Regions from separate parts of the Veillonella criceti genome, predicted to be linked through region 1. Evidence: riboswitches for the same ligand, from Rfam matches in the RefSeq annotation. Region 1 holds a riboswitch; the other holds the start of a gene.

Region 1 (16,329 bases):
ACGCTATAATATTAAAACACCAGGGGCTCACAAAGTAGACGATGCTAGTGAAAACAAAGAATCAGCGGCCTCGGCCCAATTAGAACCTCATGTATTTGATATGTCTATTCTTGAAGAAGAAGAAACAACGGATGTAAATGGCGTATTAAAAGGTGCCGCTTTTGTATTTGTTGGCGTTGGTTTAGGCGCTGTATTAAGTGGCTATTTAAATACACTCATTACTTTACCAGCGTATATTGGTGCAATGTTAGTAGCCGCTATTATTCGTAACATTGGCGACTTCACTGGTGCTTATCGTGTACAAGGTGGCGGTCTAAACGTAGTCTCTGAAGTAGCGCTTACTGTATATGTTACCATGGCGATTAATAGTTTAAAACTATACGAATTAGTCAACTTAGCGCTTCCATTGATTGTAATCTTAATCGCCCAAACACTTTTAATGATTCTTTTTGCATGGCTTGGTTACTTCTTACTCTTTGGTAAAAATTACGACGGCGTAATGCTTGGTGTTGGTGGTATTGGTTTTGCTATGGGTGCTACAGCCAATGGTTTAGCTAACATGCAGTCTTTAGCTGAAAAATATGGCCCATCCCCTAAAGCTTGGTTAATCGTATCCTTAGTTGGTGCCTTCTTAATCGACTTCATCAATGCAATCATTATTACATGGATGGGGAATTGGTAAGCACCTCGAGATGTATACAGCAAATTAGTTAGCTATTATGTGTACAAAATTTAATATAATTATAAAAATCCCCTACGATGGCGCTGACAAAACCGGCGTTCTTACGAACAATGGTCTAGCATCACCACCACAGGGGATTTTTTATCTGTATTCTTTTTATTTCACTAGCATAATCACTACTGGTAAAGTGACGGCCGATAATACTGTAGTAGCCACTACTAATTGAGTAGCATATTCAGTTTCCGTTTTTAAAACGCCTGCAATAAGAGCCGTTGTTACACCACTAGGCACGGCGGCTGAAATGACTAATACTTGCATAACTAATGTTGATACAGGTTCAACCCACATATCATACGCAACAATGGTCCCCCAAGCGACGAGAGGGCCCGCTATTAAACGAACCGCACTCCCCCACATAACTTCTCGATTAAAGAAGTCAAAAGGAGTCCGCGCTAGTTGAACGCCTAATGTAAATAACGCTACCATCACGAGTGCATTACTTACATTCATAAGCACCGGCCAAAAGAAGGTTTCTTTAATTGGTACAGCGCCAAAATTACATAATAAAGCACCGGCTACTGCATAGATTATAGGCATTTTAAAAACAAGTAAAAACGCATCATACCGACTCATTTTACCTTGTCCAGCAAAATAAAAACCAAAACTATTAGTCACTATATTTTGCCACACAAATACAACAATTTGAATAGCAATAGCCGCTTGTAACCATATAGGTTGTCCATTTTGTAGAAACGGATCATTGGAATAAATAAAAACGATTAACGGTACGCCTATATTACCGCAATTATTAAAAAGAACTGCATTTCGAAAAATACCACACTTTTCTTTTTTTAAACGTAATACGTTTTCAAAAACTAAACTTGCTAACCAAGTGGCAATAAAGCCAATCACCGTGAGCCATACAACTTCTGCGCTTTCTGCGGTTACCGTATAACTATACGTATTCGTAAATAAAAATGCTGGTGCTACTACATAAAAATTAATTTTACTTAGCGTATCTAAATCTAAATGAAACTTCTTGTCCATAAAATAGCCAATTAACACTAGCAGCAGAATTGGCATAACTGTTGTCAGAAAGATATGCAATATCATTGGTTTATTGGGCACCCCACACTAATTTATATAAATCTTCCCCCATAGTACCTGGTGTCACCGTTTGAGGCGTTTTGTCATACGTATACTCTGCATCATTATAAGGGATCCCATTATTATGAAAATATCGGATTTCTAACGTTTGAATCGTATGAGTGTCTTTCTTTATTTCCATCTTTTCAAAATAATAATCCCCACCTGGTCGCATCACACGAATCCATAATTGGGCTACTTTATCATCTTTATCTACACTACTATTATCAATAGATAATGTATTATCATAACTATCGGCACCTACATAGTACCAATAATCTTGAGCCTGAACAGAACTCATAAAACCAAAACTTAAAATACCAACAAAACCTAATATACTTAATGTTTTCATTATATATTTCATAAAATCACCCTTCTTTCTTCCAGTCATCGAAATTCGTCTAACTACCATTATACCCGCTTAGTCATAGTTTGCAAGTCTCAATATATATAACAATAAGCATAGCAACATATAATTAATACTAAAAAACGGCTTGAAATGAATACTCATTTCAAGCCATTTCCTATTTCACAGACCACGAAATCCAAGCCACTTTATCTTCTGACGTATTGCGAATACGTCCATCAGCCTGACGATATGGCGCAAGTAAAGGTAAAATTTCTTCTTTCATCGCCTCTACCGACCCCCACTCTTCACTATGAAGACGCATTGTAAAATAACGTAAGGCTTCTTCTTCTGTAAAAAACTCTTCTTCAGGTGTCGTAATATATTCCACATTGACCGTTTGACCAACAGATTTCACCCTATGTAAAACACCGTCAATATTAGCTTGCCAGTCAAAATCATCAACACCATAAAAATGTTCCGTCAATGCATCAACTATCGTATCTTGACGACCCGCAAAAGCAACGAGTAAACATTTATTACGACTCGTCCGCGTCATCGCCTCAATATTTTGTGGATCAAACATAACCGGGCAGAAAAAACTATAGGTCAAATCAAAGCCTTTATCCCATCCCAAAGCTAAACGTGTTACCTCACTCCAAGGAGCTACATATAAATCAAGATCTAAATTTTCTTTTTCAGCTAACTGGCGCCCACCTTCTATCATGCCATTCGACAAATCAATACCTGTCGCTTTATAGCCAAGTTTAGCTAAACCAAGGGCATAGTCACCTACACCGCAACCAATATCTAACGTTCGCCCACCAGTAGCAGGTAGTAGATCATGTTTCCTTAAAAAATCAATAAAATGGTCAACTTGTGCCGTTCGTTCAATTTTCTCATGTAGTTCCACAAAAAATTCGGACCGACTATTCCAAGCATCACGCTCTACTTGCCATTCTTCATTATTTGTATTTACATTTGTTACTGTTGTATTGCTCATAAAAGTCCTCCATATAACGTCACTTCTAACGTTACATTATGTATAGAAAAATAAATTACAAGCTTTAAATTGATAATTTTTATCATATTTAATATTTTCTATATATAGAGTACTCTGATTTTACTTTTATGGCAAATGCAAATTATTAATAATAATTAACCCAACACATCATCAAAGGAAGCTACTGTCCGTCGAATGGCTTCTTCTAAGGTGTCCTCACGAGTTGTCAAAGCTGGATTAAAATATAAAATATCACCTAATGGCCGTAATAACAAACCTCTGTCCAATGCTTTTTTATAAATTTCATAGCCTGTACGAGCCTTACTTGGTAATGGTTCCTTTGTCTTAGGATCTTTTACTAATTCAATGGCATTAATAAGACCAATGTGACGAATTTCACCTACATTAGGATGATTGCCTAAGGCTTCTTGCAACGCATTATGAAGAAAAACTGCTTTATCCTTCGCTTCTTCCATAACACCATCATGTTGCAATATATCAATAGTCGCTAAGGCGGCAGCACAGCCCAATGGATTACCACTATAAGTATGGCTATGCATAAACGCTTTATATTCGAAATAATCAGCATAAAAAGCATCATAAATCGCATCTGTAACAGCCATAATGGACATTGGCATATAACCACCTGTTAAGGCCTTTGAAATAGTCATAATATCAGGCGTAATACCGGCATGATCACAAGCAAACATTTTACCTGTACGACCAAACCCCGTTGCAATTTCATCGGCAATCAGTAATACACCATATTCATCACAAAGAGCGCGTAATTTTTTGAGATATGCTGGTGGATATATACGCATCCCTGCGCAACCTTGCACAATTGGCTCTACAATTACAGCCGCTAACTCATGACTATGCTTAGCAAAATTTTCTTCCATATGGACGAAGCATTCACAATCACAAGTTTCACGCGTTTTATTATAAGGACAACGATAACAATCAGGTGCTTCTGTATGAATTGTTTCCATCAACATAGGCTGATACATTTTAGCAAATAAATCCATACTCCCCACAGCTAAAGCCCCCATCGTTTCACCATGATAGCTTTCACTAAGGCACATAAACTTCTGTCGTTCTGGATGACCCGTCTGGTACTGATACTGAAACGCCACTTTAAGCGCGCATTCTACAGCCCCCGAACCATTGTCATTAAAATGTAATTTATTCAACCCTTTCGGTAAAATTTCAACTAACTTTTCAGCCAAAGTAATCGCTGGTTTATGACTCAAGTTAGCAAAAATAACATGCTCCAAAGTATCTAGTTGCTCTTTGATTGCCTGATTAATTTTAGGATTACAATGGCCTAATAAATTGCACCACCATGAGCTGATAATATCTATATATTCTTTACCATCCACATCATACAAATAAGAACCTTTACCATGGTCAATAACAATCGGTGGCAATGTTTCATAATCTTTCATCTGAGAACAAGGATGCCAGATATGCGCTAAATCTTTTTCTACCCACACTTGTGATTTCATACGAATCGCCTCTTTCAATACCTAATATACCCAATTACCTACCTAATTACTTACCTACTTAACTAACCAATTATTCAGTTATTCTGTACCACATCATACTTCATCATATAAAGTTGCTAATGAATCCGCACTGACACCTAAGTCACTGGCCCCTTCTGGTACACAAGCGATAACAGGGACTCCGGTTAATGTTTCAATCATTTTCTTATTATCCTGTTCCATAGGACTATTAGTGTAATAATTTAAAATCACACCTTTTACAGGAATCTGACGGGCACGTAAATATTCAATCGTCAATACAGTCGCATTAATCGTACCAAGCCCTGCATGAGCCACTAATACAGTCGGCAAATGAAACCATTGAATCACATCTTCTAAGAAAATCTGATCAATTTCATCATAGCGAAGAGGACACATAATACCACCACTGCCCTCCATCGTTACATACTCATAACGCTCTTTAGCCGCTTCAAAAGCAGCCGTTACTACACTTTGTTCTACCGGATTGCCTTCCCACTGAGCCGCTAAATGAGGTGATACAGCATGGTCATATAAATACGATAATAAAGTATCCTCAGGAGCCCCCATATTAGCTACTTTATTGACATAACCTGCATCACTGTCGGCAATAGAAGGCGCCCCACTAACAGCGGCTTTATAATAACCAGCTTTATAGCCTCCCTCACGCAAAGCTTTCACCAGTAGACCTGTTATATATGTCTTTCCTACATCCGTACCTGTACCGACAACAAACAAACCCTTACTCTGTACTTCTTGTGCCATAATATAATCCCTTCCTACCTAGCGCTACCTGTATAAACTATACTAAATAAAGTAATTTCAATGTTATTTAACCATGTCAGATTTTTATTGTCAACTCCAACAACTTTAGTATGGTTTACTAATAATTATCAAGCCTTGAATTTCCATTCACTTTTTTAATATTCTCTATGCATTTATCGCATTTTTGCAAAAATTTTATTGTTAATGATTACATTTGCTCAATTTTGTCTGTTTTTTATTGACTAAATGATTGATTATGATTATATTGTAAATAAGATGTAAAGTTCATAGAATTAATAAATATTTATTTACTATATTTCAATATATTTAATGTTTCACAATCTATGTTAACGTTAGGAGCTACTCATGTTATCTGAAGAACGCCAATCTTTAATTCTCGATCGACTTCGTACTAAACGAGCCGTTACTGTCCAAGAATTAGTGCAAGACTTAGATTCTTCGGCGGCCACTATTCGCCGTGACTTAACAGAACTACATAACAAAGGTTTGTTACAAAAAGTTCATGGCGGTGCTGTCAGTTGTGATGTAGATTATTTCACTACAGAACCTGACATGAATACCAAAGCCAATCTATTCACGGACGAAAAAGAAGCCATTGCCCGCGAAGCTGCTAGTCTCATTGAAGACCACGATTTTGTATTCATTGATGCCGGTACAACGACAGAACGTATTTTACCTTATGTAAAAGCCCAAAATGTAACCTTTGTTACCAACGGAACCTCCCATGCCGCCTTCTTAGCTGCGCGACACGGCCGGGTCATTTTGCTTGGTGGCCAAGTCAAAGCTGTAACAGGTGCGATTATTGGCGACACCGCCTTACAACAATTAGACGTATTTAACTTTACCAAAGGATTCTTTGGGGCGAATGGGGTAAGTGTAAAAGGCGGTTATAGTACACCTGATCCAGCAGAAGCCGCCATTAAAACAAAAGCTATGCATCACTGTCATCATGCTTACGTTCTATGTGATTCTTCTAAGTTTGATAAAATTTCCCCCATTACGTTTGCCCCTTTAGAAAGTGCGACTATTATTACAACACACGTAAAAGGCGCCTATTCATCCTATACAGAAGTGAGAGAGGTATTACCATGATTTATACGGTAACATTTAACCCGTCCTTGGACTATATCATGCGCCTGCACACCTTTCAACCAAACGGTGTCAATCGTACTTACGATGATTTTATCGTAGCGGGGGGCAAAGGTATCAATGTATCCATCGTGTTGCGCCATCTTGGTCATGACAATACAGCCCTAGGCTTTATTGCTGGTTTTACCGGTGACGAAATCATCCGTCAAGTAAAACAAGAAGGCTGTAAAGAAGCCTTTGTCCGTTTAAAAACAGGTACTTCACGCATAAATGTAAAACTCAAAAGCCAAGGTGAAACAGAAATCAATGCGCAAGGCCCTACCATTACTGAAGAGGACGTAGCCACACTATATCAGCAATTAGATTCATTAGTAGATGGTGATATTCTCATCTTATCAGGCAGTATCCCTAAAGGATTACCTAACACTATGTATCGCCAAATTATGGAGCGCTTACAAACTCGTAAGATTCAAATTATAGTAGATGCCACACAAGACTTACTCATGAATGTATTAGCCTATAAACCATTCTTAATCAAACCCAATCATCATGAATTAGAAAGTGTATTTAATACTACCTTTGAAACGGAAGAAGATATTATTAAGGCCGCTCGTCAATTACAAGCTAAAGGGGCCCGCAATGTATTAGTATCTCGTGCTGGCGATGGTGCCATTTTATTAGATGAGCACGGACAAGTGCGTACCAAAAAAGTCCCACAAGGAACACTCGTCAATTCCGTAGGGTCTGGTGACTCTATGGTCGCTGGATTCTTAGCCGGTTACCTAGAATCAAAAGGAGACTACGATAAAGCCCTTGCCATGGGTGTCGCCGCTGGTTCAGCGTCCGCCTTTCAAGAGTGGCTAGCTAATCGAGCTGACATAGAAGCATTACTGTAGGAGGAAAATTATGAAAATTACGGACTTATTAAAAAAGCAATCCATTCAATTAAACGCTTCACCAAGTACAAAAGATGAAGCCATTTGTCACTTAGCGGATTTAATGGAGGCCAGTGGCAACTTACGAAACAAAGAACAATATATAAAAGATGTCCTTATTCGTGAAGAATCTGGTTCCACCGGCCTTGGTATGGGACTTGCCACCCCACATGCCAAAAGCATTGGTGTAAAGGCGCCTGGCTTAGCCGCTATGACCGTCCCTGCCGGTATGGACTTTGAAAGCCTTGATGGTGAGCCCTCACGACTATTTTTCATGATTGCCGCCCCTGAAGGTGAAGCGGATACCCATGTGCAGGTGCTTGCCAATTTAGCGACCCTCATCATGGATCCAGCTTTTAAAGAAGCGCTAATTAAAGCACAAACGGTAGAAGGATTCCTGGCACTAATCGATGTTAAAGAAGCCGACCAATTCAAACCCAAAATGACAGAAACAGAAGCCTTAGCGATAGTTGAACAAAATGTAACACCAGCTACTACAGCGGCGCCACAAACAACCGACACCGCTACCAATGTAACCTTAGCCAATCACTATCAAGTACTAGCAGTAACGGCTTGCCCTACAGGCATTGCCCATACGGCAATGGCAGCCGAAGCATTAAGCCGCACAGCCGCTGATATGGGTATTTCTATTAAAGTAGAACAAAATGGCGCTAGTGGTGTTAAAGATGCTCTTACCGCTGACGACATTGCGCAAGCAGACTGTATTATTGTTGCGGCTGATAAAAGTGTTCCCATGGCCCGTTTCAATGGTAAACCACTCATCCAAGTAAAAGTAGCCGATGGTATTAATAAAGCCAAAGAACTCCTTACAGAGGCCACAAGTGGTCAAGCCGCAATTTATAAAGCAAACGGCGAAGACAATACAAGTAGTACCGTAACAGCTAACGACAGCATTGGACGTCAAATCTACAAACATCTAATGAACGGTGTTTCTCACATGCTCCCGTTCGTTATTGGCGGTGGTATTCTTATTGCACTGGCCTTCCTATTTGATGATTTTAATCCAGCTGACCCAAGTAAATTCGGTTCTGGTACAGAACTAGCCGCCTTCTTTATGAAAATTGGTGGTGCTTCCTTTAGTTTCATGCTTCCTGTATTAGCTGGTTTCATCGGCATGAGTATTGCTGACCGCCCAGGATTGGCTGTTGGTTTTGTCGGTGGCTATCTAGCCAATGCTGGGGGATCTGGTTTCTTAGGAGCACTATTAGCTGGTTTTGTGGCTGGTTATTTAATGCTTCTATTGAAAAAAGCCTTCTCTGGTTTACCACATACATTAGAAGGTATCAAACCTGTATTACTCTATCCCGTACTTGGTGTTCTTCTCATGGGTATTATTATTACCTTCATCATTAACCCACCAGTAGGTGCTTTAAACGAGAGTTTAATGAATGCCTTAAAAAGTATGAACACAAGTAGTCGTGTGGTTATCGGCTTAATCTTTGCTGGTATGATGGCTGTTGACATGGGTGGCCCTGTTAATAAAGCAGCCTATGTAATTGGCACTGGCTTATTAGCTACCGGCGAATATGGCGTCATGGCCGCTGTTATGGCAGGTGGTATGGTTCCTCCATTAGCTATCGCGCTTTGCACAACCTTCTTCCCAAATCGTTTCACCCCTGCTGAACGAAAATCAGGGATTACAAACTACATTATGGGCTTATCCTTTATTACAGAAGGCGCTATTCCTTTTGCTGCCGCTGATCCTATTCGCGTAATCCCATCTTGTATTATCGGTGCCGCTGTAGCTGGTGCATTATCTATGGCCTTTGAATGCACTTTACGAGCTCCTCATGGTGGTATCTTCGTAGTACCTACAATCGGTAATCCATTAATGTACTTAGGTGCTATTCTCATTGGTTCTGTAGTAACAGCACTTCTGTTAGCTATTCTAAAAAAACCACTAAAAGACTAATTATAAAATTTCTCCCTACTTATAAAAAAGCCCTTATTCATAGCGCGTATAACCAAGCTGACCTGCTGGATTATATGCCCTAGAATAAGGGTTTCTTTTATTTATTTCCAAATTGTGCCTGCAACGATGCGACCGAACGGCGCAATAACCAATCCGTATCTACTTTATCTGCCACGGGAAACTGATGCTCACCAAAGCGTTCAAATTGATATTTCGCATAAAAACGTTGTGCTTTATAATTTTGATCCCAAACGCCTAACCAAACCCATTCGCAATCAGTTTCACAGGCCAATTGTAGTGCTTTTTCAAACAAGAATTTTCCTAAACCTTGCCCCTGAAACGCTTGCAACACATAGATGCGTTGTACCTCAAAGGCATTCTCTAATTCTTGTTCTGTTTGGGCCGCCCCCTGATTTAATTTCAAATACCCTGCTATGGTGCCATCTAAAATGGCAAAGTAATGCTGAGATTCTGGATTCAGTACCTCTTTAGTCAAGGTCTCATGACTAAAGGCTGTATTGAAATACGCCGCTAATTCAGCGTCTGTATTGTGATGACCAAAGGTTTCTCTAAATGTATCCTTAGCAATTTGTTGTAATTTTGCAATATCATCTGTGGTAATCTTCTTAAATACAAGATTCATACTGCCTCTCCTCTATCTCAAATTATCAATGCCCTTATAAAATAAAAAAACACATTATACATATCTTCTAAGACCTACTGATATGCACAACATGCTTACGCACTCTACCCGGTGGCAGATACATATTTAAATGATTGTCTTATAATAGCATACTCATCAATTCCTGTAAAGCACACAATTTCAGTTGCACAATCATACTAAGCTGTGCTATAATCACCATAGAAATTTCAGGGGAGCTTATGAATGTAGGCTGAGAGGAAGTCATCTAACTTCGACCCTTATACCTGATACGGATAATGCCGTCGTAGGAAGATGTTATAGACGACAAAAACTCTTACAGAGGTACCGTATTTGGTACCTCTGTTTTTTATATAGTCTGAAAAGACCAACTGGCGGGGGAGCGCCCGACAGTTGTCATTACAGCGATGGGAAGCCGTGTTCCGGCGTGAGAGGAGACCAATCAGTCTCGACCGCTACAGGAGTTTGTAATGAATTCATCTTCAAGTAATGTAAAAAAAGTAACCATAGCTAGTTTATTAATCGCCGTAGCTGTTGTAGGCAGTACCTTTTCCTTTCCTGTAGGAATTAGTAAATGTGCGCCTGTACAACATATGGTCAACATTCTCTGCGCTGTTTTCTTAGGCCGTTATGCCGGCGTTAGCGTTGCTTTTTGTGCCAGTACACTACGTCTATTACTCGGTTTAGGGAGTATTTTAGCGTATCCTGGTAGCATGTTTGGTGCCCTCTTGGCCGGCCTTGTATATCATCGGACAGGCAGTCTATTACTCACCTTAGGGGCCGAAGTCTTCGGTACTGGTATTTTAGGTGGTTTATCTGCTTATCCATTAGCCATTTTAGTGCTTGGTAAAACAGCCGGACAAATAGCGTTTTATACTTACGTGGTTCCTTTTTTGGTTTCTACCATAGGTGGCTCCCTATTGGCTGGAATTTTGCTCTTCACATTACGTCGTACCGGAGCCTTACAGAACTTACAACAACATACCTTATAATTGGTAGGTCCTAAATTCTCATACCCCTACCAACAAAGGCCGTTGGAAAGGGTATTCTATGAGTACAACAACTACACCAAAAACAAAACTTTTATCACACAGCTTATTATGGTTTGGCGCTGCCTTATCTATCGCTGAAATTTTTACTGGTACCCTCTTTGCACCATTAGGTTTTAGCCAAGGTCTATGGGCTATTATTCTAGGTCATTTAATTGGGGGCTGTCTATTTTTCTTAGCTGGACTTATTGGTGCGCAAACAGAACGTAGTGCTATGGAAACAGTACGTATTGGCTTTGGTCATACAGGCGCTTCAGGTTTTGCCCTCGCTAACGTATTACAACTCATTGGCTGGACAACCGTTATGATTATAACTGGCGCAGCTGCGACAGATGCCATTTATCCATTGAGTACTACTATCTGGTCTCTCATTATTGGCGGACTTATTATACTTTGGTTGCTACTAGGTTTCACCAATTTAACTCGACTAAACCTTGTAGCTGTTACATTATTATTTATCCTCACAGTTTGGCTCAGTTTTATTATCTTTGATCCCCAATCAGTTATAGCTACTACCTTACAATTAAATGATGAGCAAACGCTATCTTTTGGCGCTGCTGTTGAATTAGCTACGGCGATGCCTTTATCTTGGTTGCCCTTAGTCTCTGACTATACGCGCCATGCTGAACGGCCTGTAGCTGCCACTATACTGAGTACCATAACCTATACAATTGTTAGCATTTGGATGTATGTAATTGGTCTTGGTTCCGCCCTTTATGCTGGTGAAACCGACATTGCCGCCGTCATGTTAAAAACAGGTCTCGGCCTCTGGCCTCTCCTTATCATTATCTTTGCTACAGTCACTACAACCTACTTAGATGCCTTTTCAGCGGGTGTAAGTGCCATTAGCATTTGGCCCCAATTATCTGAAAAAACAACAGCTATTATCTTTACAATAATTGGCATTATCTTGGCCATTTTCATACCAATGACAGAATATGAAAACTTCCTATTTCTTATTGGTTCTGTATTCACGCCCATGATTGCGATTCTCTTTACCCAATACTTTCTCCTTAAGCAGGATGCATCTGGGCGTAAATTTTACCTTCCTAACTTAGTCCTTTGGCTACTAGGTTTTATATTATATCGTAATGTACTCACTTATGAAACGCCCTTAGGCACAACCTTCCCTGTAATGATTACTATTGCTTGTCTTACTTATATAGTAGGCAAATGGTTGACGCCTATCTCAAAGAAGGTTAACAATTAAACAAGCTACGAAACCGTCACTAGCTCTCTCAAACAGTGACGGTTTCACCATATATATCAAAAATATTACATCATTACCTAACATAAAACACCTTATAAAATAGGCACTTAATAGTGGTAATACTTTATATCGAAATTTATAAATTTTCCTGTATACATTACCTCATAAGTTGTGCTATACTATTTTCAGAAATTATACATATATACCATACAGTTAACAAATCATACATATAGCAAGTGCTATATACTATGTAAGGGTATCATTAGGAGGAATGAAAATGAAAGAATTTATTAAAGGTTTCAAAGAGTTTGCCTTACGTGGCAATGTAATTGACTTGGCAGTCGGTGTTGTTATTGGTGCTGCTTTCGGTAAAATCGTAGCATCATTAGTAAGCGATATTATTATGCCACCTATCGGCTTAATCCTTGGCGGTGTAGACTTCTCTGATTTCTTCATCAGTTTAACCGGCGAACAAGCAGCTACTCTAGCTGAAGCCAAAGCCGCTGGTATTCCAGTTATCGCATACGGTAGCTTCTTAAACTCTCTAATTCAATTCTTAATTGTCGCATTTGCTATTTACTTAGTAATCAAACAAGTAAATCGCTTATTCCCTAAGAAAGAAGAAGTTAAAGAAGATCCAACCCTTTGCCCATTCTGTAAACAAGAAGTGGCTGAAGATGCAACTCGTTGTCCACATTGTACATCTGAAATCACCCCTGTTGTAAAAAATTCTTAATAAAAACCTATAGTAAAGAGGCAGAAAACACTGTACTAGTGTTTTCTGCCTCTTTTTTATGCCATTATAAATAAATTACTAATCATATGATTATATCAACAAATATACTCTTTTATTCTTCAATATTCACTAGTGAACACGCAAAAGGGACTATAACGATAATAGTAGCCATTTTACTATCATTTGTTATAGTCCCTTTTGTTTACTTAATACAACCCTGTTCGTTTCCCATAATGTTTAGAATCACCATTTTGTTTCCAACCTACCATATCACCAATAGACATGACACGGCGCGTCAAGCAATCTTTACATTTATCGGCATTATCATCTACACAAGGCTTATTATCATACAATAAATATTTAGCACGATGTTCAGGAATGGTTATAATTGGCATCAAAATATTAGCCCCTGCAGCTAATCCTTTTTCACGGCCCAATGGATCAAGAGCCTGCAAAGCTGTCGTTGCTGCAATATTTACATCTTTTAAGAATAAACGTGTTAACGCAATCATCTTAAGACCTAATTGAATACGACGTAGTTTTCCTTCTTGATCATCAAGTCCCATGGCTAATGCTTCTTGTCCTAGTGGCGTGTCATGATGCACTACATACGGCCCCATGCCAATCATATCAATGTCCATATCACGGTAGAACAAGATATCATTCACCAAATCCTCTTCCGTCTGATAGGGTAAGCCAATCATAACACCCGTGCCCACTTGAAAACCTACTTTACGTAAGCTCTTCAAACAGGCCACGCGCGTTTCAAAAGAATGTAATTCATCATTTGGATGAATCTTACTATATAGTGTAGGATTACTCGTTTCGATTCGAAGCAAATAGCGACTAGCGCCTGCTTCCACCATACGACGATACGCTTCTTCTGACTGTTCACCGACACACATAGTAATCCCCAGTGAACCATCACCAATGGCTTTAATATCACGAATTAGTTCTACCACATAGTCTACAAAGGCTTCATCACTACGTTCACCAGACTGTAAGGTAATAGATCCATATTCATGATCATAAGCCCACTGCGCCATCTTTATAATATCATCCCGCTTCATATCAAAGCGTTCCGTCTTATCATTTTCACGCCGAATTCCACAATACTCGCAATTTTTAATACACCGATTGGAAAATTCAATAAGACCACGATAGTACGCCACTTTATCAACATAGTGAGCTTTTACCTCGTAAGCCTTTTTATAAATAGCTTGCAAATCGGCTTCATCCGTAACACTCATGAGGAAGCGCAATTCTTCCACGGTTAACGTATCAGAACCGACCAAGTCTTTCTTTAAAATATCTTGTACTGTCATAGTCACTCTTGTTGTTCTCTCTTATCTTTATAAACTAACTTTAATGATTACTTAATCCGTCAAATCAACTAATTACAGGTAAACCTAACAGCCCCTTTAGCTATGGCGTCGATATTCAACAAGCAATGGTTCATGCAAACTCGTTGGTAATTCAGTCACACGCGTAAATTCACCAATTTGCTGTGGTAATTCGTGCCAAGAGGTTGCTTCCTGCGCCACCATATAATGGGCCAATTGCCCCCTCATCTGTTTCGACGATGTACTGAGCTGTTTCCATACACCTTGTTTTAATTCTAGAAACTCCACCGTTACCATACGCGGATGGTCTACCAATTTATAATATTCTTTAGAGGCTAAATTAAGTAGCCAATCTTCCTTAACTAACGCCTCCGTAACAGGCTTTTTCCAGAGCTCATATAACGACTTACAACCTGCTAGCAAGCCCGTTGCAGGCGCAGTTTTTTGAAATATGCGGTCCACCAAATCAAGACGATATTCTTTTATAGGACTTAACGGACTCACCAAGCCATATAACGCCGATAAAATGTAGATGTGACGAGCACCAAAAGCCTGTGCGGTTTCACTTAATTGATTCCAAGCTAAGTTCTTAAATGCTAACCCATTATAACTTTCAATCGCAGTCCCCGACGGTTCGTTTCTATAGTTTTGATAAAATGCCACTAAAGGCTCTGTTTTAGGTTCAGCTAATTTCAAAGCTTTGCCCAACTCAGAAACAGTCAATGTTTGTAAATGATCAATAATAGCATCCGTCATAGCTGCCTGAAATAACGCAGCTTTTGGTGTGCCCTGTAAAGTCTTAGTTTTACTAGGAGACAGGAGTATTTTCATTAATTTCAATCCCCTGTTGATTGTCACCATCTTCGTTTAACTCAGCCGCTAAGCGTTCTTGCACAGCTTGGCTCCAAATCACTAATGGCAGTGCCACAATAAATTTTGCCTTCATTTCTTCACAAAGGGACATCACTTCTGACAAATAAGGCGACCCTTCATCAATACTATCTATAACTAGCACAACATGACGATTTTTTAAACCAGCACCACTATAAACGATTTGTTCACCATCATAATATATATCTTCTACAAACACTTTATCATGCATGAATTCGTCCATACGACGCAAAATCAAACGATCTAACAAAGCGCTTACTGGTGTCGCTACGGGTTCAGCTGTCGACAAGCCTTCAGGCTGTACGCGAACAAATACCGTCTTTTTATTATGACCTTTACGGTAGTCTAATAACGCGCGTTCCGCTGCCCCAAAGAATAATAAATTCTGCGCTGGATCCAACGTATCACTTTGAAATAAATCTATAATTGTTCCCGACTCAGCTGCATTCAATTGAGATTGTAGCTGAATCGACACATCTTCAACAATTTCCTCATAGTCAGAACGAAGAACATCTGCCATAGTTATTACCTCCTATTTACAAATGAAATCATGACACGGAAAGAATTAATATACAATTGCTAAAAAGCGCTCATATTTTCCCATTAATTACATAATTATAGCATAGTTTCCAGATAAATTACTATACGCTACAGAGTATGCCAACGCCTACTCCTATAATACAAAAAGAACACCCCTCTTTTTATACACGAAGGGCGTTCCTATTCATTACGCTTCAAACAATAAATAAATGTTCATACCTGTCACAACAATACCAATAATCCACAACATAATCGCGGTGGATGGTTTATTTTTATAAGCCCCCATCACTTTAGCAGAGCCAGTTAAATACAGTTGCAAGAAAATAGTAAATGGCAACTGTAAGCTCAAGAACATCTGTGAAATCAATAACGCTTTAAAGGAATCTTGAATAAACAAGATCAGAACTAATGCCGGCACATAGGTCAAAGCTAAACCTATACGACTGTGAAAATCTT
Region 2 (16,329 bases), 380 kb from region 1:
TTCCATTGTGGTTGGCTGCTATTAACTCTGGCGCTGCTGGTATTGGTAAAATGTTCTCCCCTCAAAGTATCGCCATCGCTATTGGCGCCGTAGCACCTGCGTTGGACGCTTACATTGAAAGCAACAAAGTAGATAGTGCCAAAGCTAACCAATTACGTGAAAGCATTAAAGCTAACGTAATCATGGTATCCGTATTGAAATACTTCTTAATCTTTATTATTGCCAATGGTGTTATTTCCTACTTTGGCCATAACTTCATTGAACACATCCAGCTTTTATTATTTAAATAAAAATTGATGTAAATAACTTGATATATATGAATTGATATAAACAGCTTAGTATATAAAAGTTGATATAAACAGTTTGATATATTTGAGTATGCAAAAAGCCCCCGCGCAAACGGGGGCTTTTATGATGCACTTTTAAACAATTAAATCTTCTACATCAATTACTTCAATTCCATGGTCTTTTAATAGGGATGCAAATATACCAGATCCAGCAATGCGCGTGCCGGAAAAGGTACCATCATAAATTTCCTTCACCCCACAAGAAGGGCTACGGGATTGTAAGATTGCTACATCCACCTGTTTCTCCCTAGCAATCTTTAAAGCTTGCCAAGCTCCTTGACGAAATTCTCGATCTACAGACTGACCATCACGGGTACGAACTTCACCATCTACAATTTCTGCTGGTATACGTGGCGTAGGCAAACCGCCTAGCACCTCGGGGCAAACGGGAATAATTTCCACAACGCTCTCTCTATCCCCAGTCACCAGTTCTATAGGTTCCATAATTGTTTTACCAAGTCCCATAGCTGTTTTACTAGGTTCCATAAATCCCATAGTTTTAGACTCCATAGGCTTCATAGGTTTCATAGCGCCCTTAAGTTTACTAGAATTTGCTCTATTTACAAATTGGTCCTCAGTCTGAGGCTTAGCCATTAAGCTTACTTGCTCAATAAAGCGAGCTAAAGCCTCACTATAATTATTACCACCATTGTATTTGCAATTTTCTCCTAACAAACAAGCACTACACAATATTTTCATGGCCTATCTCCCTACGTCCCAGTCATCAGTATAAAAAGACTTAAGCAATTAAACAGTCTACAAACTATAAGAAACGCTTTGCAAATACATGACCAAAATTAGTAATCATTAAGCCTATAATAATAATCCCCCCTCCCATCCATTGAATAAGAGCTAACCTTTCCCCTAATATAAATTGAGCGGTCAGCATGCCTACGACGGGCACTAATAACGATAATGGCACAATCTTATGGGCCGAATACTTTGCTAACAGCATGCTCCATAAACCATAGCCCATAATGGTTGCCAGAAAAGCTAAATAAAATACAGAAAAAATAGCCGACCCTGAAATACTATCAAACGAAAGAAGTGCTAACTGCGCTTTCTCTAAATACAACGAGGCTAATAACATAGGGATAGGTGGAATTAAACTAGACCATACAACCAAACTTAACATATTTAACGGCTTATTTTCTGCCGCTGCTATGAGTGAAATTTTACGTACTACAATATTGGACAAGCCCCAAAAAGCAGCACCCAACAAAGTCAATAGAAAGGCCCCTAAAGGAATACTGGCACTATTAGCAGCGCCTATAGCACCGCTTATAAACACAAGCCCCATAGCGGCTACTACTAAGCCCAATAACTGATTCAATTTTATATGTTCCTTAAATATAAGAGCTGTAAATAGTATCGTAAAAAAGGCTTGCGCCTGCAAAACTACAGAGGCTACACCAGCAGGCATACCTATATGAATCGCATAAAACAAACAGGAAAATTGCCCCACACCTACCGTTAGGCCGTATGCTAAAATCCAGGATAATTTAACCTGAGGTCGTTTCACAAATAAGATGGCTGGAAACGCAGCCAAACAATAGCGCAACGCCACTAATAATAAAGGAGGTAACTCACTGACACCCCATTTTATAACTGCAAAATTTAGTCCCCATACAACAATCACAGACAAGGCCAATACTATATCTCGTAACTTCATTATATACACTCAAGTCCCTTCTTAACAAGCTATATAACACTATCTCTGATACCAAGTGGCATATAGCCATTTATAATAAAATCAATTATACTAATTATAACATAACTAATAAATTCAACTATTATAAGGCGGTGTATAATGATTATTCGACAAGAAAAGCCCTCTGACTATGAAACAGTCTATCAGCTTATCATTGAGGCTTTCAAAGAAGCAGAACACAGCGATGGTAACGAACAAAATTTAGTAGTTGCATTACGTCAAAGTCAATCCTTTGATCCTAAACTATCTTTAGTTGCTGAAATCAACAATATAATTGTCGGCCATATTCTATTTACTAAAGTGCAAGTCGGGAAAAAAGTAGCGCTTGCCCTTGCGCCATTATCCATATTACCTGACTATCAAAAGCGAGGAATTGGCTTAGCCCTAATAAAAGAAGGCCATACGATTGCCAAACAACTGGGCTATACCTACATCATTGTCTTAGGCCATCCCCAATATTATCCCAAAGCAGGCTATCAACTTGCTAAAAACTATAATCTCAAAGCACCTTTCGAAATCCCAGACGAATACTTTATGGCTATTAAGCTTGATTCACAAGCAGAACCTATAGAAGGAATTGTAACATACGATCCTGTATTCAATATTTAAAATCAAAAACAATAATATATCCTCTATAGAAACATTCTTCTACACACTTAGTGCCAAAAGAAGACCTTACATCTTTCATAGTGACCATTGTTGCGTAGCAACTCAGGGAGCCATTTTCCTCTCCCCTCTTACATACAGAAAAAAGGCAAGACATCTTTCGTAGTGACCATTGTTGCGTAGCAACGCAGGGAACGAGGAAGATGTATTGCCTTTTTATTCCTTCCCACTCTCCTTAAAGTAAAATGTCGATAGATTTTTCAATGTATGTTTTTATGATAAAAGTATGATAAAAAGCCTGTATGACTTCTGTCGCGACCATTGTTGCGTAGCAACTCAGGGAGCAAAGGAGTCATACAGGCTTTTATTCATAAAATATACCGAAAATCTATCGACTTTTACTTTCTATTCCCACTCAATCGTAGCTGGTGGTTTAGAAGTAATATCATACACGATACGGTTAATATGTTGTACTTCATTTACAATACGAACCGAGATTTTATCAAGCACATCATATGGAATGCGTGCCCAATCAGCTGTCATAAAGTCAGTTGTTGTCACACCACGAAGCGCCAAGGTGTAATCATATGTACGGAAGTCACCCATAACACCAACTGTGCGAGTGCTAGTAAGCACCGCAAAGTACTGATTAATGGAGCGATCGAGTTTTGCATTAGCAATTTCTTCACGGAAAATAGCATCCGCATCACGAAGAATATCTAATTTTTCACGAGTAATTTCACCCATTACGCGAATCGCCAAACCAGGACCTGGGAATGGTTGACGCCATACAAGATAATCAGCCAAACCAAGTTCAGCCCCTAATTCACGAACTTCGTCTTTAAATAAGTTACGAAGTGGTTCAATTAAGCCTTTAAAATCAACAACTGCTGGCAAACCACCAACATTATGATGACTCTTAATCACCGCTGCATCACCGGCACCCGATTCAATAACGTCTGGATAAATCGTACCTTGTGCTAAGAAATCAACGGAACCAATTTTACGGCCTTCATCTTCAAATACACGAATGAATTCTTCACCAATAATTTTACGTTTTTGTTCTGGTTCTTCAACGCCAGCCAAACGACCTAAGAAACGATCAGCCGCATCTACACGAATAAAGTGCATACCAGAATCTTTAAAAGCAGCTTCTACTTCGTCACCTTCGTTTTTACGCATTAAACCATGGTCAACGAAGATACAAGTTAATTGTTCACCTACCGCTTTAGAAATAAGAGCTGCTGCTACCGAACTATCAACACCACCAGATAAAGCCAATAACACTTTACCATTACCTACTTTGTTACGAATTTCTTCAATAGCTACTTTTGCATAATTAGCCATTGTCCATTCACCATGGCAACCACATACTTCAAATAAGAAGTTATGAATCATTTCTTTACCATGTTCACTATGAAGAACTTCTGGATGATATTGCATAGCATACAATTTACGCTCTGTATTCTGCATAGCAGCTACAGGACAGTTAGCCGTATGACCGACAATTTCAAATCCTTCAGGAACAGCGGCTACATAGTCCACATGGCTCATCCACACAATTTCATTTTCACTAAGACCTTTGAAAAGAGGCGAATCCGTTTTTACCGTTACAGGGGTTTTACCAAATTCGCGAGCTTCAGCGGATTTAACTTCGCCCCCTAATGTATGCGCCATCAATTGCATACCATAGCAAAGACCAAGCACAGGAATTCCCAATTCAAATACTTCTTTTTCAATGCGTGGCGAATTATCTTCGTACACACTATTAGGACCACCTGTAAAAATAACGCCCATTGGATTCAATTCTTTAATTTTAGCTACCGCTTTATCATACGGATACACTTCGCAGTATACGTGATTTTCACGAACACGACGGGCAATCAGCTGATTATACTGGCCGCCAAAATCAACAACAATGACAAGCTCTTTTTGGTTCATTATACCCTCCATTAATGCAACAGTAATATATTACGTTCCTTTTTAATTGCCTATTGAAATACAATTCACACCTAAATCTAATAACCTAGCTATGAAAAGACCGTTTCTGAAACAACAACTAAAAAGTTCTATTACATATTTTTACATTCTATTATACCATAGAAAACTTGCACATGCGAAAGAAAAAACAATATATCCTTATAACTTACATATATAATGTAAATCACAACCCAATACTTTATAAAAAGACTTTACTATAAGCATTACGACGCTTCATATCACTGATAGTCGTATTTCAGACGACAAGTTTCTATACTGAAATAAAGAACGAGCAACATTTAAATTCTCTAAACACAAAGAGAATATCCTGCTTATTATTTATAGAACTTAGTACATAAAATTAAGGAGCTTCTATGACCGAACTTGAAAAATGCTTAGCTGGTGAAAATTATAATTGTCATGACCCCATATTTCTCGAATTTAAGCGCCACGCCCGTCAATTATTAAAAGAATATCACTGTCTATCTTATGAACAAAAATCTGAGAAAAATACTATCCTACAACAATTATTCGGCCATATTGGTCATAACGTATCGGTAGGCCAACCATTTATTTGTGATTACGGTCGCAATATTTATATTGGTAATAATGTATCCATCAATATGAATTGTACCTTTGTTGATTGTAATACTATTACGATTGGCAACAATGTATTAATTGCCTCAAATGTCCAACTTTATACAGCCACACATCCGATTGAATTATCAGAACGATTAACGCCCAATTGGTCAAACGATTCTAATGAATATTTCTGCCAAACCTATGCACAACCTATCACGATTGGCGATGGTTGCTGGTTAGGTGGTGGTGTTATCGTTTTACCTGGTATTACTATTGGCAAAGGCTCTGTTATCGGGGCCGGTAGTGTCGTAACTAAAGATATTCCTGAAAATTCAGTCGCTGTCGGTAATCCTTGCCAAGTCATTCGAACTATAAACAAACCATAGATTGTAAAATAAGCCTTATCGAATCGACACATCTTCACCTGCTAAAATATGTTTCATAGTCCTTGCAGGGCACATTTTACCACACATGGTGCAAGTGCCTTCACATTCTGGTTTGCTCGATTCATAGTAACGTCGTGCTTTTTCAGGGTCAATAGCCAATGAAATCATCGTATCAAAATCAACCTCAGCACGGGCTTTACTCATCGCATCATCCCAAGCCTGAGCTCCCGGAATCCCTTTTGCTAAATCTGCTGCATGAGCCGCAATACGGGTTGCTATAATCCCTTCTTTTACATCATCCACCGTTGGTAAGCGCAAGTGTTCTGCCGGTGTTACATAACACAAAAAGTCAGCCCCACAAGAACCTGCTATAGCGCCACCAATAGCACTCGTAATATGATCATACCCTGGTGCAATATCTGTAACTAATGGGCCTAATACATAAAATGGCGCGCCATGACAAAGGCGTTTCTCAAGTTTCATATTTGCTGCAATTTCATTGAGCACCATATGTCCAGGCCCTTCTATCATAACCTGCACATTATGGGTCCACGCCCGCTTCGTTAATTCCCCCAGTGTAATCAACTCTTCAATTTGAGCCGCATCAGTAGCATCGTGCGTACATCCTGGACGACAAGCATCGCCTAAACTTAACGTAACATCATAGGTTTCACAAATGTCTAACAAGCGATCATAATATTCATAAAAAGGATTTTCCTGATTATTCATTTCCATCCAAGCAAATAGTAACGAACCACCACGAGACACAATATTGGTTAAACGAGGATTATCTTTAATCCGTTGGGCTGTTTTACGATTCATGCCACAATGAATGGTCATAAAGTCCACGCCATCCTTGGCATGTTGTTCCACCACGGAGAAAAATTCATCCACTGTAATATCCTTCAGATCTTTATCCAACATGCCAACTGCATCATACATAGGCACGGTACCAATCATAGCCGTAGATATATCAATGAGTTTTCGGCGAAATTCCTGCGTTTTTCCAAAATTCGACAAATCCATTATGGCTTCAGCCTTCATAGCAATAGCGTTACGCACTTTTTCTAATTCTTCTTCTATATTATTATGTTCTGGTGAAACGCCTAAATTTACATTGATTTTAGTACGACAATGTTCACCAACCGCTTCGGGGGACAAACTTATATGATGTTTGTTAGCGGGAATAACTACTTTACCAGTTGCTACTAGCGCCATTAAATCATCAATTCGCATCTGCTCTTTTTCTGCTACAACCTTCATCTGTGGTGTTACAATCCCCTTGCGAGCCGCATCCATTTGAGTCGTATACTCTGCTTGCTTTGTTGCTACCGTGTTTTGTAATTGAGTGTCTTGTGGTTTCATTAAAAGGCCTCCCATATAGGTCCAAATATACAAGTAACTACTTTGTAGTTTTCATAAAACACGCAAAAAAGCAAAATAAAAAGCTCATCCACGTGGATGAGCTTTTAAACGTCCTGTATAGCTTTCCTACGTCGGCATTATCCGAATCAGGTCAAGGGTCAAGTGTTCGAGCACTTTTCTCAGCCTACAGGCTCCCCTAGCTTTTTTGTGTATTTTCTTTATTATAGTACAGGCTTGTTACTAATACAATGTCATTTTAAAATATATAAATTTTATATCACATCATAAACTACTTTTTACTTAAAACTTTAAAGTACTAGTAACATCACAGAATAATTTTTACTATATTTTAACTGCCAAATTCAATTCTTGCTTCTGAAACAACAGGTTCTCCATCAACAGTTTTAGGGCGGTAGGCACTATTTCTAGCTTGTTGCAAAGCCCAACGATCCAGCGAGCCATTACCACTACTGCTAATAATATCAACTTCCACAGCACGACCAGCTTCATTAATCATTACATAAACAACCACGTTACCACTACCTGGCAAGGTTCGAGGGCCTAAATATTCAGCCCCAATGACCACTGGTTCATGAACTGATGCTGCGTTTTCTCCTTCATCTTGACCACCCTGACCATAACCAGAACCAGAGCCACCGTCCTCATTACTACCGCTATAACTACCACCAACGGCCCCTGTATTTTGGGTCGTATTCGTAGTTGTAGTGGCTACTTGTGCCGAAGGACTCACCTGCGGTTTCACATCTTGTTTAATCACTTGTTCCACAGGCACACCATTTTTAATATCTGCTACTTGTTGCTCAGTCAATGGTGCAGGCGGTTGTACTGTTGACTTTTGCGGCGCCGCTACTTGAGGTCCACCAGCTGAAACGCCTGTATCATTCACTATATTAATAGAAACTGGCGTTCTATCAGGTACTAAGTCAGGTTTTTGTAAAAAAGACCATACCATACCACTAACAAGAGCTAGATTGATAATTACGGAGGATGTTATAGCCATGCGCCATCGATTCTTATAAATATGAGCAAATGGCGAGGTCTGCTTCACCATATCTTGCGAGGTTTCACCCATAACTATCACCTACTTACTCTCAGTAGCCACAGCAATTTTATTTAGATTCATATTTTTTAACGTATCTAATACTTGCACAAATGTACCATATTGTGCTTTTTGGTCTGCGCGTAAAATAATCGTTAAATCGCCACCCTTAGCTTTTTCTGCTTCTAACCGTTGTGCCATACCTTCTAAATTAGCATACGAATCCTGTTCTACATAAATTTGACCATCGGCGGTAATTGTAATTGGAATTTTGCGTTGCAAATCCACAGAACTCGCTGTAGCTACCGGTAAATTAACAGGCATTGATTTTTGGACAACCATGGAAAGCATACTCATCATGAAAAACACTAACAGGAAGAATATAATGTCAATCATCGGAATAATCATGAGTTTCGGTTTATTGGTTGTACGAAGGCTTCTAATTTGCATTAGCCATACCTTCTTCCGCGGTTACACCTACAGCAGCATTCATATACACATTACCGATTTCTTCCATATCCGTAATGAGTCCATCTTGCTTATGTACTAAATAGGAATGAATAACGAGTGCCACAATCGCTACGCAAAGACCCGTGGCTGTTGCAATCAAGGCTTCGCCAACACCACCAGTAATAGCAAATGGCTGACCATCAGATACAGACAATACACTAAAGGAACTAATCATACCCGTTACAGTTCCAAGCAACCCAAGTAATGGTGCCAACGTAACGATAGTTTCCAAATAACTTAAACGAGAACGAAGACGGCCAGCAATGGCACCAGCAGCCCCTTGTAAGGCTGCATTTTTAGATTTAACAGTTTGGCGACGAATCGCTGCATTTAACATTTCAGCCGCTACACCACCATCTTCAGCACATAACTCTTCTAATCCTTTTTCATTATTAGCAGCCGCTAATACTGGCACTTCCTCACGTAAACGCTCCATATTAGATTTAGCCGCACTATAGGTGCGTACACGTTCCACTAAAATAGCAATCGCAATGATTGAACAAAGCAAGAGTGGATACATTACGAGTCCACCTTGATGAAATAATTCTAATAATTCCATATCAATCTCCTTTTTCTATATAAAACTAATTAAAAGGTATGTTCTACACCAACAACATAATGACGGCCTGGCATAGCAAAGGTTCCAATAGGATACATGTTATAACCTTTATAAGTACCCGGTGCTTCTACTTCATAGGACTGATTCGTTAAATTCAATCCTTGTGCATATATCTTAGTGGAATCATTAATTTTATAATTTACATTAATATTCCAAAGAAGATATGAAGAGTCTGTATAACGAGTTTCAGCACGTCCAGTTACATAGGTAAAGTTATTATTTACTAACCAACGATTTTTTTCATAAGTAACATCTAAACTATATGTATTTGGCTGTCTATTATAAAAAGCCGATAATGAACCAGTTGTATCATTACTATTAACATATAAGTAGCGATAACCTGCCTTTACACGCCATGCAGGATTTACTTGATATGTTGCACTCAAATTTAAACCTCTACGTTTTTCTAACCCAGAATTTGTATAATAGCCTGCTACATAGTCATCAGGAGTTTTTATATAATCATTATCAGGATCATAGCCAGGTATCCATACTAATGCATCTTTTATACGACTAGTAAATACGCTTGCCGACACAGATAGTTTATCTGTTACCTCACTATCTACACCTAACGTAACAGTATATGATTTTTCTTGTTTTAAATCCGGATCACCTTTCCACCATTTAGTATTAGAGTACAGCATCTTCATAGTCGGATTGTTAACGGCTTGCCCCCAGGAAACATATGCATGTGTTTTATCATTGATTTTTTTATTTAAACCTACATGCGAAGCAAAATCTCCGCCAAAATTATTATGATGCTCATACCGAGTCCCTAAATTAGCAATCCAGCCTCTACCAAGATCCCATTTATCTTCCAAATAAACAGCTTTACTATTAGCATCTTTACCAAATGGAGTTCCATCATTAACCTCATCAATAGTTTCACGATTATACGTTACCCCACCAATTAAAGTATGATTTCCTAACTTCCACATCTTTTGACCTTCTAGACCAAACATAGTTAAGTCATGCTCGTAAGGAACGCCTGCAAAAGGTGTATTGGCTTTTTCTGTATTTCGATATGCTCTAACAAATGTACCTTCATCCATACCAAAATTATAAGTTACACCATAACTCATATCCGTAGTTTTAGATTTCATACCTTTGCCATAAATTATGCCTTGTAATGGATCTGTTAAATTAATCCCAAAGCCATCATTACGACGACTATATGAAAAATCTAAAGACAATTTATCTTCAGCATAATAATGATCAAAGCGAGCCGTTATATTATCGTGATTAATTTCACTGTCAGGGAATCTATGAGAATTACCATTAGCATCTTTATAATGATAATCATCTTGACGTTCTTTGCTATATGATACAAAATATCCATTTTTTTCATCCCCACCTTGAGTAGTGATTCCGGTTTTCCAGTACCCCCAACTACCTACTTCTGCTTTAGCTGTTGTCTTTTGGCCCATAGTGCCTTCTTTAGTAATGATATTAATAACACCGGCCATGGCTCTCTCACCATACAAAGCAGAGTTAGGACCTTTTACTACTTCAATTCGTTCAATATTTTCAATAGGAAATTGATCAATATCAATCGAGTTTTCTGAACCAGATACTACTAAATGATCCCAATTCATTTTGCGACCATTCACCATTACAAGTACACGAGTATCACCGTTTAACTCTGGATAAGAGGCAAATCCTTTTTGAACAACAGTGACATTATTAGCTTTTAAGGCGTTAGACACACTGTTAAAATTCCCTTTTTCAATATCCTTCGCCGTAATTACTGTTGTATCAGCTGGTACATCTACTTTTTCTTCTGACAAACGACTGGCCGTTACTAATACAACTTTACCTAAATCTTGTAAATTTGCTTCATCGTAATCAGCCGCCCACACACTACCACTGATAGCACTTACAACTAAGGCAGTTAATACTGCTTTACTTACTGCACTAGGATGAGTTAATTTCATTTATTTTGTTCCTCCTCAAAACCTTGAGCTATTTTCTCTAAGGCATCCACCACACGACCATTGCCATTATTTACATCCGCAAAAGGCACTGCTATAATTCTCCCTTCTTGAATGGCCCGCATATTGCGTAAATTAGGATCAGCTTTTAATTCAGCGATTGCTTCCGCTTCACGCAACGTGCGATTACTTTGGCTCACAGTCACATACACAATTACATCAGGATCAAAGGCCAACACACGTTCAGGCCCAACCATTGAAATCTGTCGGTTTGTCAAATTTTGACCACCCGCTTTTTTCACGATGTCATCAACAAGATACACAGGCCCATACAAGCTATAAGTGCTATGTCCATGAGCTTGTAAAATAATAACCTTCGGCTTATAGGTCCAACGATTTACTCGATTTGTCACCGTTTGCACTCGCTGTTCTAACTCTGACTTATAAGCACTGGCCTTATCAGGGATTTGAAATAATCGTCCCATATCATCAATAAAAGGATAAATTGCACTCTCCAATGTCGGCTGATTCTTGCGAATTGTAGCGGGTACAATATATACACCAATATCTCTTTCATACCACTGTCTAACATCACCTAACGCCGCTGGCGTGAAATGATGCGACCACCCCATTAGCACATTAGGCTGCATGGCTAATACTTGTTCCCTACTTGGCACATAGCTATTCGTAATTAAAGGCAACTGACTATATATGTCACGATACCGCTCTGGCTCTTCACCATAAGGCGCCACCGTTCCTACAATACGATCTGAAAGGCCTAAATCAATCAATAACTCCGTAGCACCAGGATAGGTAACAATAACACGCTTAGGTGGCTCGCCATAGGTGAAACGCATAGGATTGCCATCACTATCTACATTTTGTAATGTAATACCCGTTACACTTTCATTGCTAGCCCCTACAACACGCCAATGCCCATTTGTATAAGCTAGCCAAACTATGAAGATCATTATTGCGGATAAAACGGCCCCTATACAGCGCCGACTCCATCGTTCCCAAGTACTTGTCATACACCATCACCTGCACGGCTTGCCCCTTGGCTAACTGCCTCACTTGAGTGAAATGCACCACTATGCCGCAAAGGCTGTCTCTCATAAGTAACAATGGGAACCCCATCTTCATGGTAAGATACTACACTCGCCACTTCATATACTTCGCGAATCAACGTTTCACGCACAATCTCACGTGGCGTCCCTTGAACTACTAACTGACCTTGTTTCATAATAAATAATTCATCACAAAATAAAGAAGCCAAATTCAAATCATGAAGGGCCGCAATCACACCAACACCCAACCCTTTTATGACTTCCAACAACTCTAGCTGATAGGTAATATCTAGATGGTTAGTTGGTTCATCCAAAATCAAGTATTCTGGCTCTTGGCAAAGAACACGCGCTAACATAACTCGCTGTTGTTCACCTCCTGATAAGGACGCAAAACTCCGATACGCTCTATCCCACATGCCCACTTTACGAAGGGCTTCCATGGCTAAGGTCATATCGTCTTCAGTATCCTCATCAAAGCCTTTCTTATATGGCGTGCGCCCCATCATCACAATTTGCCACACTGTAAAATCAAAATTAATACTGTGAAACTGCCCCATCACACCAATTCGCTTAGCCGCTTCTCGTAGAGGGATCTGCCCTAAGGGCGTTTCATCAAAATAAATTTCTCCCTGTTGCACAGGAATCACTCGATATAAATGTTTCAGCAAGGTCGATTTACCACAACCATTAGGCCCCATAAGACCTACGAACTTATTGGCTGGAATCGTAAGGGATAATTGATTTAAAATCTGCGCATCGCCAACACGATAAGTTAGGTTCGACACTGTGATTTGTTTCATAGGTACCTCCTAACCACCGAAATTACGACTTGAACCAAAAAGAAGCTTCATAAAAAGAGGCGCTCCCATGAGGGCCGTCAAAATACCAATAGGCAAATCACCAGCTGGCAATAACACACGGGATAACAAATCAGCTAATACTAAAAATATAGCGCCACCTAATGCTACTACGGGCAATAAACGTTTATGCCCAACGCCAACCAAAGCCCGTGACATATGAGGAATGACAAGTCCTACAAAGCCAATAATGCCACATTGTGAAACAAGTACACCCGTAAGTAAGGCCATACAAGCCATATAAATGTACCGTTTACGAGTGGCATTAATGCCTAAAGTCGTCGCCATCTCTTCACCTAACAAGAGCGCATCCAATGCCCTTACTTGCGATAAAAAATAAACGGTCATGCCACCTACGACAATAGACGGCCAAAATAACATTGACCACTTAGCATCAGCTAAGGACCCCATTGTCCAAAATGCCGCACTTTGCATGCCTTCTGCATCACCGGCCATATAAATAATAAAATTAGATAATGCTGTACATAATGCGCTTACTACGGCCCCTGCTAACACTAATTTTACGGTAGAAATACGGCGCCCCATACCAGCCAGCGCCATTACAGCTAGCGTGGCTATGATAGCACCACCAAAGGCCCAAACAGGGACGCCCACATTAGCAGCCCCTAATAAAAACCCTAGTAAAATGGCCATAACTGCACCCACTGAAGCGCCTGAAGCAATCCCCAAAATAAAAGGTTCCGCCAACGGGTTTTGTACAGCCGCTTGCATAACAGCGCCTGATAAGGCAAGGCCTGCACCGACTAATGCGGCTAATAGGACACGCGGTATACGAATATCCCATACAATATCAATCATCGCCGGACTCACGGTTTCAGGAATTGGCATATTCATTACTTTTCCACTAAGTATCGTCAACACATGGCCTGCCGATATAGTTACACTCCCTAATGCGATGGCTGCTATAATTGCGCATACTAAAAGGGCAGTCAGAACCGGTACGGCCCAACTGCCCCATATTTCAGAACGGTGCTTCGTAGCGGTCTGTAACTCTTGCAGGTGTTGTTGACGAGTTATGATTTCCACATCATTCATCAAATACCCTCATTTCGCTTATGACATAAAAACAGGTCAACAGTATACGCCTTTGATTTCATACGGCACATATTTTGGCTTACTATTAGAGCTTACTCAAGCTCTACTGAAATCATCACGCAGTGCTAACCTTATCGAAAGAGGCCAAATTCTTGGCTACAAATATTACATTGTCCTATGCTACTTAGCATACTTATATTTATATATTAGTAATTTAAAAATTGAGAAGTTTTTCTTCTATTTCCTAAAACATTTTATAGTAAATAATATTCACTGTCAATAAAACTCTAAAATTAAATCCTCTCTTAACAGTATATATTATCACATTTTTCAAGTTCTCCCTCTTATTTTATAGGATTTTTATATTCTATTTCCCAGTTTATATACAAGTTATATGAATTTTTATAAAAACTTTAAATATCTAACAATACTTATTTTACAACTTTTAAAAATATAATCCATTAAGACGCCAGTAGATCTAGCAACTTGCAATAGTATATTTTAACTATACAACTGACTGCTTACCAACTTTTACCAAACTGTATAGTATAGATATACAATTTAAAGTATTATTCCTATATACCCCTATTGTATTGATATAAAATATCAAAAGTAGCTAGTAGTTATTGATAATTATTTATCATCTACTAGTTGCTTTTTAATAGCCCCGACAGGACAAATCTCGTAACAATCACCACAGCCAATACAGCCTTCACCGATAAAAAATTGCTGTGGTTGTTCACAAATAATTTGCTCGGGACAGTCCATAGCACAAGCGCCACATTTTACGCAGCGCTTGCCATCAATAACAAATGTTACTATGCCCATATTTCTGAAGCCCCCCTAATATATTATAAGGCCTTCGTTGCTTCTAAAACCAACCGAATCATTTGAGCTACACCATCTTCATCATTAGTAGGTGCTAAAAATTTAGCCGTCGCTTTAGCTGTCGTTTCACCATTCATCATAGCAAACGATGTACCAGCATACGCAAGCATAGTTAAATCATTATTACTCTCCCCAATGGTCATTACTTCATCAGCAGTATATCCCAAAGACTCCGCTAAAGCAGCTACCGCACGGCCCTTACTAATTCCTGGTTGAACAAACTCTAGATTACCTTCGCTAGATTGAATGATTACAAATCGATTATCCGCTTTAAAATGATCTAAAATAGCCTTCTTCTTAGCTTCCGTACCATAAAATAACTGAATCTTTTCTAAATCCATACCCGTTTCTACAATATGGTCTCGTAAATTAGGAACCATGACGCGACTTTCTTTCATAAGTGGTACTAAATGTGGTGGTAGCGTGCTTGCAAATTCTAACATGCCTTCCGTTTCACCGTAAATATCTTTACCACTATACGCTTCAATATACACATCAAAAGGAGTTAACGCATCCAATAATCGTAAGCCCTCAGCATTACTGAATGACTCATGGAATACGGTTGTCGTTTCACCGCCATGCTGTTCTAAGACAAGAGCGCCATTACTGCAAATATAATGATGAATCTCAGGGATACGGTGAATCACTTCGCCCATTTCACCCCACGCACGGCCACTTGCTACAGCTACTGTCACACCAGCCACCATAGCTGCCTTTACAGCCGCCACCGTTTCATCACTAACATGCTTATGTATATCTACCAAGGTGCCATCTACATCGGATACCATCAACTTAATCGGCTTTTTTAATTGTAAATCACCTACTGTAGTGGGTAAACTTGCTTCTTTGCCTCGTTGCTCCGCCGCTTTAAACATAGCGGCTTGATCATCTATATTTACGGAATTTATTTTATCTGTCATAGTCATCTCCATTACTATATAAATACTATAAATACTTAAGGTACGCTATCACTATACGAATTTCCATCAAATCAACGAAATATGTCAATATAATTATTATATCATACAAAAAGGCTCCTCTTCCTGCAACATTTCTAAATCTTTGATCTAGATTTGAGCAAAAGAGGAGCCTAAAAAGGCTTCTTACTATCAACGCCTTTTCAGTAAGAAAAATCGTTTACAAGAATTTTATTTACCTAACACATCGGCACAACGATGACATAAGGTAGGATGTTCAGCATCTTGACCGACTGTATCACGATGAATCCAGCAGCGTTCACATTTTTCAAATTCACTTGGTTTTACAACTACACTCAAGTGACCTTCTTCTGTCGCCACAGCTTCAGCCGGTGCATTATTACGACCTTCTACAAGGTACGCTTCACTCACAATAAGAAGGGCTGC

What was found. Region 1 has a riboswitch for thiamine pyrophosphate ahead of thiW (energy coupling factor transporter S component ThiW). Riboswitches for the same ligand answer to the same signal wherever they lie in the genome.
Region 2: it holds a riboswitch for thiamine pyrophosphate, as region 1 does, so the genes downstream of both, thiC (phosphomethylpyrimidine synthase ThiC) here and thiW (energy coupling factor transporter S component ThiW) in region 1, are expected to answer to the same signal.

What each region holds. Positions count from the first base shown of each region.
Region 1 is NZ_UHIO01000001.1:1,731,825-1,748,153, reverse strand. It holds gene DYE54_RS07745 (sodium/glutamate symporter) at 1-682, shown strand, start outside; gene DYE54_RS07740 (AEC family transporter) at 839-1,795, opposite strand; gene DYE54_RS07735 (hypothetical protein) at 1,800-2,192, opposite strand; gene DYE54_RS07730 (class I SAM-dependent methyltransferase) at 2,353-3,177, opposite strand; gene bioA (adenosylmethionine--8-amino-7-oxononanoate transaminase) at 3,333-4,682, opposite strand; gene bioD (dethiobiotin synthase) at 4,776-5,465, opposite strand; gene DYE54_RS07715 (DeoR/GlpR family DNA-binding transcription regulator) at 5,832-6,578, shown strand; gene pfkB (1-phosphofructokinase) at 6,575-7,471, shown strand; gene DYE54_RS07705 (PTS fructose transporter subunit IIABC) at 7,482-9,443, shown strand; gene DYE54_RS07700 (GNAT family N-acetyltransferase) at 9,541-10,086, opposite strand; TPP riboswitch at 10,306-10,414, shown strand; gene thiW (energy coupling factor transporter S component ThiW) at 10,575-11,096, shown strand; gene cytX (putative hydroxymethylpyrimidine transporter CytX) at 11,155-12,363, shown strand; gene mscL (large conductance mechanosensitive channel protein MscL) at 12,641-13,099, shown strand; gene hydE ([FeFe] hydrogenase H-cluster radical SAM maturase HydE) at 13,306-14,424, opposite strand; gene DYE54_RS07675 (YaaA family protein) at 14,521-15,273, opposite strand; gene DYE54_RS07670 (hypothetical protein) at 15,251-15,853, opposite strand; gene DYE54_RS07665 (Nramp family divalent metal transporter) at 16,061-16,329, opposite strand, start outside.
Region 2 is NZ_UHIO01000001.1:1,349,778-1,366,106, forward strand. It holds gene DYE54_RS06095 (L-lactate permease) at 1-290, shown strand, start outside; gene DYE54_RS06100 (2-thiouracil desulfurase family protein) at 423-1,046, opposite strand; gene DYE54_RS06110 (EamA family transporter) at 1,111-2,019, opposite strand; gene DYE54_RS06115 (GNAT family N-acetyltransferase) at 2,158-2,667, shown strand; gene guaA (glutamine-hydrolyzing GMP synthase) at 3,070-4,605, opposite strand; gene DYE54_RS06125 (sugar O-acetyltransferase) at 5,019-5,612, shown strand; gene thiC (phosphomethylpyrimidine synthase ThiC) at 5,628-6,977, opposite strand; TPP riboswitch at 7,084-7,185, opposite strand; gene DYE54_RS06135 (energy transducer TonB) at 7,327-8,070, opposite strand; gene DYE54_RS06140 (ExbD/TolR family protein) at 8,080-8,487, opposite strand; gene DYE54_RS06145 (MotA/TolQ/ExbB proton channel family protein) at 8,477-9,106, opposite strand; gene DYE54_RS06150 (TonB-dependent receptor plug domain-containing protein) at 9,136-11,100, opposite strand; gene DYE54_RS06155 (ABC transporter substrate-binding protein) at 11,097-12,128, opposite strand; gene DYE54_RS06160 (ABC transporter ATP-binding protein) at 12,125-12,964, opposite strand; gene DYE54_RS06165 (FecCD family ABC transporter permease) at 12,974-14,077, opposite strand; gene DYE54_RS06170 (4Fe-4S binding protein) at 14,711-14,905, opposite strand; gene DYE54_RS06175 (HAD family hydrolase) at 14,929-15,885, opposite strand; gene ileS (isoleucine--tRNA ligase) at 16,114-16,329, opposite strand, start outside.